2 regions of the Hydrogenophaga sp. L310 genome follow, and region 1 is predicted to be linked to the other one. Evidence: predicted binding sites of a transcription regulator. Region 1 holds the regulator's gene; the other holds the start of a gene.
The links. The regulator sigma-54, encoded in region 1, starts transcription at its own class of promoters, with help from an activator protein. The targets are predictions, from matches to a motif close to TGGCANGNAANCTGCTTT.

Region 1 (5,267 bases):
AAAAGATGTGAAGCGGAAACCCCCTATGAAACAACAGACATTGCAGGCACACAAACAGCACGGCAGCACCATCGTGGGCTTCGTGGTGGGCCTGCTCGTGGGGCTGGGCATTGCGCTGTCGGTGGCGGTGTACGTCACGCGCGTACCGGTGCCCTTTGTCGACCGGGGCGTGTCGCGCAAACCGGCGCAGGATGTGGAGGAGGCCGAGCGCAACCAAGGCTGGAACCCCAATGCCGGTCTGGCCGGCAGCCCGGCCACCCTGCCACCACCGGTTGTGAGCCCGGAGCCGGCGCCCGCTTCAGCCGTGGCTGAACCGGCAGACAGTCCCGCCGCAACGACCACCGAGCCGGCCGCCGACAAGACCGCCGCCCGGCAACCAGAGCCGACGCAGGCCGATCCCCTGGGCGACCTGATGCGGGCGCGCACCGGCGCGGTCAAGGGGGCCGAACCGTCGGACAGTGCGTCGGTGCCGGCCGATCCTTTCACTTACTTCGTGCAGGCGGGCGCGTTCCGCGCGCCCGAAGAAGCCGAAGCCCAGCGCGCCCGACTCGCCATGCTGGGCATGGCGGCCGACATCAGCGAACGGGAGCAGTCCGGGCGCCCCGTTTTCCGGGTGCGCGTCGGACCATTCAGCCAGAAAGCCATGGCCGACGCCACGCTGGAACAACTCGAAGTCAACGGGGTGGATGCCGCCCTGGTGCGCGTTCAGCGCTGAACCCATCCCGGAACTTTTCCCATGGCCTGTGAAACCAAGCAGGTCAACACAAGGAGTTTGATTCGATGCAACGCCGCGATCTATCCCGTTCTCTGCTGGCTGCCGGTGCCCTCGCTGCCAGTGGCCTGGGGCTCAGCCCCGCCTGGGCGCAGCGCGTCGGGTTCCAGGAGGGCAAGGACTTTGTCCGACTGAGCAAGCCGGTGCCGGTCAGCACGCCACCGGGGCAGGTGGAAGTGGTGGAGTTTTTTGCCTACTCCTGCATCCACTGTCACCATTTCGAGCCGCTGCTCGACGCCTGGATCAAGAAGCTGCCCGCCGATGTGAAGGTGCGCCGCGTGCCGGTGGCCTTCAACACGGCTTTTGTGCCCATGCAGCGCCTGTATTTCGCGCTGGAATCCATGGGCCTGGTCGATGCCCTGCACCAGAAGGTGTTCAAGGCTTTTCACGAAGAGCGCTTGCCGCTGACCACGGCGCCGGCCATCACCGCCTGGGTGGAGAAGCAGGGTGTTGACCGTGAAAAATTCACCGGTTTCTTCAACGGCAGTGCCATCAAGATGGCCGAGGCCGCCATCGGGCTGCAGAACGCTTATGACGTTGAAGGCACACCAGCGCTGGGTGTGGCGGGCCGTTTTTACATCGGTGGGCAGGGTCCGCGCACGATGCTGATTGCCGATTCACTCATTGCTGAAGCACGCAAAACCTGATCCCGGGTTCCCCGTGCCGCGAGCAAGACCCGCTGCAGGCGGGTCTTGTGCTTTTCGGGTCGGTTCATTGAGCGCTGGACGCCGACAAGTGGCCTTTGCACCGTTACAATGAATGCAAGATTTGTGCCCTATTAAAGCCATGCCCACACACCACCTTCCCCCCCCATGGATCCGCAGTCTCTTTGTCACGATGGCCGGTCTGGTGCTGGCAGGCGCGGCCCAGGCGGAGCTGGCCGACAAAGACAAGCCCATGAACATCGAGGCGGACTCGCTGCGCTACGAAGACACGCGGCAGACCAGCGTCTTCACCGGCAATGTCCTGATCACCAAGGGCACCATCGTCATGCGGGGCAGCAAGATGGACGTGCGCCAGGATCCGCAGGGCAACCAGTTTGGCGTGGTGACCGGCACGGCGGCAGCGCCTGGTTTCTTCCGCCAGAAGCGCGAAGGTCTGGACGAGTGGATCGAAGGCGAGGGTGAGCGCATCGAATACGACAGCAAGGCCCAGACCGTGGTGTTCACCGGCAGCGCCGTCTTGCGCCGCTACCGCGGCACCCAGCTGAACGACGAAAGTGTGGGCAACCAGATCACCTACAACAGCCTGACCGAGGTGTTCACCGTCAAGGGTGGACCCGCCAACCGCACGGCCGCCAACCCCTCGGGTCGCGTGCGTGCCATGCTCACGCCCATTCCCGATGCGGCGTCCCCGGCACCCGCCCCGACCGATCCTGCCAAGCTGCGACCCAGCACCGATCTCAACGAGAAGCAGAAGTGACGACCATGCTCATGGCCAGCACGCCTCAGGCGATGGCGGTGCGCAGCAGTCTGGAAGTCCGGGGTCTGAAGAAATCCTATGGCACCCGCACGGTGGTCAAGGATGTCTCGCTCAAGGTCGACAAAGGTGAAGTGGTCGGCCTGCTGGGCCCGAACGGCGCCGGCAAGACCACCTCGTTCTACATGATCGTGGGCCTGCTGCGTGCCGATGGCGGGCAGATCCTGCTCGACGGCCAGCGCATCGAAGGCTTGCCGATCCACCGCCGTGCCCGGCTGGGCCTGGGTTACCTGCCACAAGAGGCCTCGATCTTCCGCAAACTCACGGTGGCGCAGAACGTGCGCGCCGTTCTGGAGCTGCAGCACGATGTGGATGGCAAACCCCTGACCGAAGCAGAAATCGGCAGCCGCCTCGATGAACTGCTCAAGGACCTGCGGGTGGACCATCTGCGCGATTCGCCGGCGCCCGCCCTTTCCGGGGGCGAGCGGCGCCGGGTGGAAATCGCCCGGGCCCTGGCCACGCGCCCGCGCTTCATCCTGCTGGACGAACCCTTTGCCGGCATCGACCCGATTGCGGTTCTGGAGATCCAGCACATCATCGGTTTTCTGAAGTCCAGGGGCATCGGTGTGCTGATCACCGATCACAACGTGCGCGAAACCCTGGGCATCTGCGACCACGCCTACATCATCAGCGACGGCCATGTTCTGGCCAGCGGTCCCACCGCAGAGATCGTGGAAAACGCCGAAGTACGCCGTGTGTACCTGGGCGAGAACTTCCGCATGTGAACATGACCGCCACGCTCGTCATTGCATGTACTTCGCGGCCCCCCGAGGGGGTTGATTCGCCTTGGGGCGGCCCGGCGGCGTCTTGTGGCCCCCACGCCTTGCCGCTGCGCGGCGCGCTGCCCCCCAAGGGGGTTGATTCGCCTTGGGGCGGCCCGGCGGCGAATCTCCGTTTCCCACTGCTGTACGCCCAGGCATGAAGCAAGGCCTCTCCCTGCGTGTATCGCAGCACCTGGCGCTCACGCCCCAGTTGCAGCAATCGATCCGCCTGCTGCAACTCTCCACGCTGGAAATGGCGCAGGAGGTCGAGCAGATGCTCGACGAAAACCCGTTTCTGGAGCGCACGGAAGAGATCGCCGAGCGCGAGGCTTTCGGTCTGGAGCAGGTCGATGCGCCGGTGAGCGCCGGCGAACAGATCGCCGATGCCGCGCTGCCGGTGGCCGACGCCGTGGCCGCCCCCGCCGAATTTGACGGCCCGCTGCCTGACCGCGTCAGCAGCACGTCCGACGCGCCCGCCGACAGCGGCTCAGGCGACGAGATCGAAAGCCGGCTCGACGGGGCCACCCCGGTGGAAGAAAGCTGGGAAGGCGACGGCACGGTCGAGATGGCGCCTGACGACAGCGAATGGGGCGGCGACGCACCGGCGCGCAACAGCGGCTCCGGTGGCGACGACGAAACCGCCAGCGCAGCCGACCTGGCCCGCAGTCCCGTCAGCCTCCAGGACCACCTGCACGAGCAGGCCCGCTGCCTGCGGCTGAGCGACGAGGACGCGGCGGCGCTGTATTTCCTCATCGAATCGCTCAACGACGATGCCTACCTCGAAGACGACATGGCCGAGCTCGCCCTGGACTTCTGGCGGCTCATGCACGGCCGCGAGGCCACCTCGCCTGCCATCGAAGAGCTGGAGGCCGTCGAAGCGCAGCTGCGCATGGCCCTGGGCTGGCTGCAGCACATGGAGCCCACCGGCGTGGGTGCGCGCAACCTCGGCGAATGCCTGCGCCTGCAGATCGAAGAGCTGCGCAACACCCCCGAAGCGCGCGCGGCGCTGGCCATCTGCAACCAGTCGATGGAGCTGGTGGCCAAACGCGACATCAAGCGTCTGTGCGCCCTGTGCGGCATCGACGACGAAACGGCGCGCGCCGCGCTGGGTGTCATCGCGCGGCTTGAACCCAAACCCGGGCGCCGTTTCATCGATGTGGAGCGCAACGTGGTCGTGCCCGACGTCATCGTCACACGCGCCGGCCGGGGCTTCAAGGTCATCCTGAATCCCGACGTGATGCCGCGCCTGCGCGTGCACGACGTGTACGCCAACGCCATGCGGCAAAACCGCGGCGGTCGCGACAACGGCGGCGAAGCCGGCCACGCCGCCATGCAGCAGCGCCTGCAGGAAGCGCGCTGGTTCATCAAGAACATCCAGCAGCGTTTCGACACCATCCTGCGCGTATCGAGTGCCATCGTCGAGCGCCAGCGCAACTTCTTCATGCACGGCGAACTCGCCATGCGCCCGCTGGTGCTGCGCGAGATCGCCGACGAGCTGGGCCTGCACGAGTCCACCATCAGCCGCGTGACCACCGCCAAGTACATGGCCACGCCGTTCGGCACCTACGAGCTCAAGTACTTCTTCGGCTCTTCGCTCGGCACCGAAACCGGCGGCAACGCGTCGAGCACCGCGGTGCGCGCCCTGCTCAAACAGTTCATCGCCTCCGAAGAGCCCAAGAAACCGCTGTCCGACAACCAGCTCTCCGACCTGCTCAAGGAGCAGGGCATCGAGTGCGCGCGCCGCACCGTGGCCAAGTACCGCGAGGCACTTCGCATCGCACCGGCCAACCTTAGAAAAAGCCTGTGAATCAATTGAAGTTGTTTCTCCCCTGTGCGGCCGGCGTGGAGGACATGCTCGCCGACGAGGTGCAGCGCATCACCAACGAACCGCTGGCCTTCAAGGCCCGCGGCGGTGTGGGCATCAAGGCCTCGTGGCGCGACGCCATGCGCCTGAACCTGTACAGCCGCCTGAGCCAGCGCGTGCTGGTGCAGCTCTGGCACGGTGGTTACCGCGGCGAGCAGGACCTGTACAACGCAGCCAGCGAGATCGCCTGGGAAATCTGGTTCACGCCGCAGCAGACCATCAAGGTCGAGATCACCGCGCAGCACAGCCCGCTGACCAGCCTCAACTTCGCCGCACTGAAGATCAAGGACGCGATCTGTGATCGCTTCCGCGACAAGCGCGGCGAACGCCCCAGCGTGGACACCACCTGGCCCGACGTGCGCATCTACGCCCACGTCACCACCGAAGAACT
Region 2 (5,267 bases), on a different contig from region 1:
GTGCGCAACGAAGACATCGTCGTGAAGTTCTGACCATGAACACGCCCGCCATCCCCACTGCACCGGCTCCCGATGGATCGGGAAGCACGGCCCTTGAGGCGGTCTACATCAAGACCACGCAGGACGGCCGCAAGGTTGAAGTGATCGACGGCTGGGTTTGTCTGGGTGGTGTGCGCGAGGCGGACAACCTGATCGCCATGGACGAACACCCGAACCGCCAGGCGATCGCCAAGGCGGTGCCGGGCGCCACCCATGTGGCGGGTCGCCTGCCCCTGACCCTGCCCGAAGCCGCTGTGGCCCAGGGCGCCCTGTCGATTGCGCAGCGGCAGTTTGACGCCAGTCCGGCCGGCATCACCCAGCGCCTGCGCAAAGCCGTCTGGGCCAAAACGGCCGCTGAAGGCGTGGAGTGAAAGCGGGTTGCCCGGCCCGGCGCCGGCTGGCCCACAGCGGCTGGCCGCGCTGCCCGGGTGGTCGGCGCCCCTGGCGTTGTTGAAGTCCCCCAGCCACCGGAGAAAACCATGATCTATGTGGTGGAAGTGCCCGAACAAGCCGCCCCGCGCGCCTGGTTCGCCTACGACGAGGCCGACTTCGCCCGCAAGGTCGAGGCCGGCGATGCGTTGCAGCCCTGGGAAATCTTCGACAGCCTGAGCCCTCGCGAATTGCTCGACGACCTCGGCCACGCCGAGGTGGATGCGCTGGCGCGCGAGCGCTACCCGGCCATCTGCGCGCTCGGCGACAGCCACGGCTGGGACACGGCGCTGTACCGGGCAGACCACCTGCTCGGCAGCGGCGTGCTGAGCGCCGAGCCGGTGAGCGAGGCCGCGGCCCTGGAGGCGGCGCTGGCCGCGCGCGGCGGGCTCACCTGCGTCTACCGCGGCGACCGCGACGCCATCGGCGCATTTGAAGGTGCCGACCCGCGCATCGCCGGCAAAGACAACTGGCACGCGCGGCGCGCCCTGTACGAACAGCTGGTGGCGCTGGAAGTGCTGGCCGACGACAACTGATCCCCACCGATCCACGGCCATGAAGCTGCGCATCGAACGCACCCATGCCCAGACCCTGGCCGGGGAATTCCCCGAGCTGGCCGGCCTGACGGACCAGCTGCGTTTCGGACAACACGCCGAGACCCGGCTGCGCCTGCTCAGTGCGCCGGTGCTGGACCGTCTCGACCAGCTCTGGGACGCGGGCGGCCCGGCTCAGCAGCGCCGCGCCGTGCAGCTGCGTTCGCTGCGGGGCCTGCTCGGCGTGCCCGGCGCCCAGCGCTTCACGGCCGACACGCTGGAAGACGTGGTGCCCGCGCTGGTGGCTTATCTGGCCGAGGGCAGCACGCACGGCTGGCTGTTCAGCGCCGACACCGATAGCGTGCCGCTGGCCTGGTGCCCGACCCGCATCGACTACACGCCGCCCTCGAACGACGAAACCGGCAAGGTCACCATCGACCTCAAGGCCAACGCCAAGGGCGGCCTGGTCAACCAGACCCTGCGCCTCTCGGGCAACGACGTGATCGGCCGCAGCGTGGCCGAGCTGCTGCTCGCGCGCGGCCTGGTGCGTGAGACGCCCGAGCTGCTGCGCGCGTACGAAGCGTCGGTGGCCACGTACTTCGAGTGGCGCGCGCAGAGCGGTGCCCAGTTCCTCGGCCGTGGCCTGGCCTTTCACGCGCCCGACCCGAGCGCCACCCACCGCGACTGCGACTGGCTGCGCAAGGACATCGTGATCCTCTCGGCGCAGGGTGAAGCGGCGCGCCTGGTGAACGACGAGGCCGTCCTGCAGCAGCGCGACACCAGCCTGGAAACCCCGGGCGAGCTGCTGACCAACTACCTGAACAAGGCCGCCAAGAGCAGCCAGTACGACGCCGAGCAGGACGTGCTGGTGCTGAAAGCCGAGCTGAAAGACAGGCCCCGCCTGTTCCGCCAGCTGCCGGTGCACCCGCTGATCCTGATGTTCCACCTGGAGCTGCACCACCATGTGTGGGTGCATGTGGACGACCTCGAACCCTACGCCTACAAGCCCCAGCTCAAGCAGCTGCTGGTGCTGCCGCCCGAGCAGACCGACCTGATCGACATCCTGACCGCCGAGATGGACGTGTTGATGGACGACATCATCGCCGGCAAGTCCGGCGGCACCACGGTGCTCTGCGCCGGCCCGCCCGGCGTGGGCAAGACGCTCACCGCCGAGGTCTATGCCGAGATCATCCAGCGCCCGCTTTACCGCGTGCACTCGGGCCAGCTCGGGCTGAACGTGGCCACCATGGAGACGGCGCTGAAAGACGTGCTGCAGCGTGCGCAGCGCTGGGGCGCGGTGCTGCTGATCGACGAGGCCGACGTGTACATCAAGAAGCGCGACGACAACCTGACCATGAACGCCGTGGTCGGTGTCTTCCTGCGTGTGCTGGAGTATTTCAACGGCCTGCTGTTCCTCACCACCAACCGGGTGGATGACATCGACGAGGCCATCGTCTCGCGCTGCATCGCGCTGATCCGCTACCACCCGCCCGACGCGGCCGCCCGCGCGCGCATCTGGGGCGTGATGGGTGAGCAGTTCGCGCTGGCGCTGGCGCCCGGCATGCCGCAGATGCTGGCCGACCTGTTCCCGGCCGCGACCGGGCGCGACATCAAGGGCCTGGCCAAGCTGGTCGCCAAGTACTGCCGCCACAAGCAGGTGGGCGCGAGCCGCGAGGTGTTCCTGCGCTGCGCCATGTTCCGCGGGCTGGACCCTTCTGTTGAGTCCTTGACGATTCACTGAGCCCGCCATGTTTGCCCGCATGCAATACCTGATCCTGCAGAACAGCGGCGAGGTCATGGCGCGCCTGCTCGCCGAGCTGCAGGGGGAAGAAGAGCTGTTCGCCAGCGCCAACACCCTGGCCTGTGTCGAGATGCACCTGCTGCGCATGGCGCAGACCCTGGCGCACTGGCCCGAGCCGCTGCGCCTGCGCCTGGTCCAGCTCGACTGGCACGGTTGGGGGCGCCTGCAGGGCATGCTGGAGAGCGATGGTCAGCCACGGCGCGAAGAGGTCTGGTACGGCATCCACGCCCTGGTGCCGGCCACGCTGGAACTGATCGCCCAGCTGCGCCAGAAAGAGCCGGCCTGGTTCGAACTGGATTTTTGACCGAAGGAAGATTGACATGGAATCCGTTGAAGAATTTCTGGCCCACACCATCCAGCTGGAAAACGAAGCCGCGCTGCGCTTCGGCCAGCTCGCCGACGCCATGCGCACGGCCGGCAACACCGAGGTGGCCCAGCTGTTCCGCCAGCTGGCCGACTACTCGCTGCTGCACCTGGGCGACGCGCGCGAACGCGCCGGCTACCGCAATCTGCCCACGCTGGCCGAGGCCGACTACCAGTGGCCCGACATCGAGAGCCCCGAGGCCGCAGCGATCTGGGCCGCCGACCCGTTCATCGGCATCGAGCAGGCGCTGCAGGTGGCGCTGGACGCCGAGAGCGCCGGCCTGGCCTTTTACGACAACGTGCTGCAGACCACGACCGACCCCGAGATCAAGGTGCTGGCGAAAGAGTTTGTAGAGGAGGAGGCGCAGCACGTCGCAGAGCTGGAGCGCTGGATCGTCCTGCACCGCAGCGGCGCCAAGCTGCCCATGCAGAAGTGAACCGCGGTGGTGGGGTGGCCTGTCGCAAAGCCACCGTGACATTCCCTCCAAAACCGCCACTGAAGAGCGAGCGACAAGCGAAAACGGACTGAAAAGCAGCGGTTTTGGGCTGGCACCCAACTTGCAAAGGGACTCACAACCCACCGTCTGGAGTCCGCCATGTCTGTATCGCTCAAGGCCAAGATCGCTGAAGTGTTCGAGGAGCCCGGCTGCGACATCAACCAGGGCAAGAGCGAGAAGGAACGCAAGAAGGGCTGCACCAAGCAGCTCTCGCCCGGCGCGGCCGCGGGTGGTTGCGCCTTCGACGGCGCCAAGATCGCGCTGCAGCCCGTGGTCGACGTGGCGCACCTGGTGCACGGCCCCATCGCCTGCGAAGGCAACTCCTGGGACAACCGCCACAGTGCATCCAGCGGTTCGACGATCTACCGCAGCGGCTTCACCACCGACATCAACGAACTCGACGTGATCTACGGCGGTGAAAAGCGGTTGTTCAAGTCCATCCGCGAGATCATCGAAAAGTACGATCCACCCGCGGTCTTCGTCTACCAGACCTGCGTCACCGCGCTGACCGGCGACGACATCGAAGCCGTCTGCAAGCGCGCCGCCGAGAAGTTTGGCAAGCCGGTGATCCCGGTCAACGCGCCCGGCTTCGCCGGCCCCAAGAACCTGGGCAACAAGCTCGGCGCCGAAGCCCTGCTGGACTACGTGATCGGCACCGTCGAACCCGAGTTCACCACCGCCTACGACATCAACATCATTGGCGAATACAACCTGGTCGGCGAACTCTGGCAGGTCAAGCCGCTGCTCGACGCCCTGGGCATCCGCATCCTCTCGTGCATCTCGGGCGACGGCCGCTACAACGAGATCGCCAGCGCGCACCGGGCCAAGGTCAACATGATGGTCTGCTCCAAGTCGATGATCAACATCGCGACCAAGATGGAGCAGCGCTACGGCATCCCGTATTTCGAAGGTTCGTTCTACGGCATCAGCGACATGAGCGAGACCCTGCGCCAGATCGCCAGCCTGCTGGTGAAGCAGGGCGCCGACGCCGAACTCATCGAACGCACCGAGCGCCTGATCGAGGTGGAAGAAGCACGCGCCTACAAGCGCATCGCCGAATACAAGAAGCGCCTGCAGGGCAAACGCGTGCTGCTGATCACGGGCGGCGTGAAGTCCTGGTCGGTGGTGGCGGCGCTGCAGGAAGGTGGCATGGAAATCGTCGGCACCAGCGTCAAGAAGAGCACCAAGGAAGACAAGGAAAAGATCAAGGAGATCATGGGCGAGGGCGCCGACGCCCACATGATCGACGACATGACGCCGCGCGAGATGTACGCGATGTTGAAGGAAGCGCGCGCCGACATCATGCTGTCGGGAGGCCGCTCGCAGTTCGTGGCGCTCAAGGCACGCATGCCCTGGCTCGACATCAACCAGGAACGCCACCATCCCTACGGCGGCTACGAAGGCATGGTCGAGCTGGTGCACGAGATTGATCGCGCCATCTTCAACCCGGTGTGGCAGCAAGTGCGCATCCCCGCGCCCTGGGGCGACGACGGCGAAACCCTGGGCGCGGTCACGCCGAACACCACCACCGATCACCTGAGCGGTATCGCGGCCAAGGCGATGGGGCTCGAACCCGAAGAAGTTCCGGTCTGACGCCACCACAAG

Region 2: a site for sigma-54 is predicted at 3,713-3,730, ahead of nifE (nitrogenase iron-molybdenum cofactor biosynthesis protein NifE). Genes of this name have one in related genera too.

What each region holds. Positions count from the first base shown of each region.
Region 1 is NZ_JBVPZA010000007.1:196,450-201,716, forward strand. Features, by position in the region: gene argS (arginine--tRNA ligase) at 1-11, shown strand, start outside; gene AC0GNO_RS13910 (SPOR domain-containing protein) at 26-715, shown strand; gene AC0GNO_RS13915 (thiol:disulfide interchange protein DsbA/DsbL) at 781-1,419, shown strand; gene lptA (lipopolysaccharide transport periplasmic protein LptA) at 1,559-2,194, shown strand; gene lptB (LPS export ABC transporter ATP-binding protein) at 2,200-2,976, shown strand; gene rpoN (RNA polymerase factor sigma-54) at 3,170-4,819, shown strand; gene AC0GNO_RS13935 (THUMP domain-containing class I SAM-dependent RNA methyltransferase) at 4,816-5,267, shown strand, end outside.
Region 2 is NZ_JBVPZA010000012.1:94,286-99,552, reverse strand. Features, by position in the region: gene AC0GNO_RS18640 (2Fe-2S iron-sulfur cluster-binding protein) at 1-33, shown strand, start outside; gene AC0GNO_RS18635 (hypothetical protein) at 36-410, shown strand; gene AC0GNO_RS18630 (hypothetical protein) at 519-1,004, shown strand; gene AC0GNO_RS18625 (AAA family ATPase) at 1,024-2,742, shown strand; gene AC0GNO_RS18620 (hypothetical protein) at 2,750-3,106, shown strand; gene AC0GNO_RS18615 (ferritin-like domain-containing protein) at 3,123-3,602, shown strand; gene nifE (nitrogenase iron-molybdenum cofactor biosynthesis protein NifE) at 3,762-5,255, shown strand.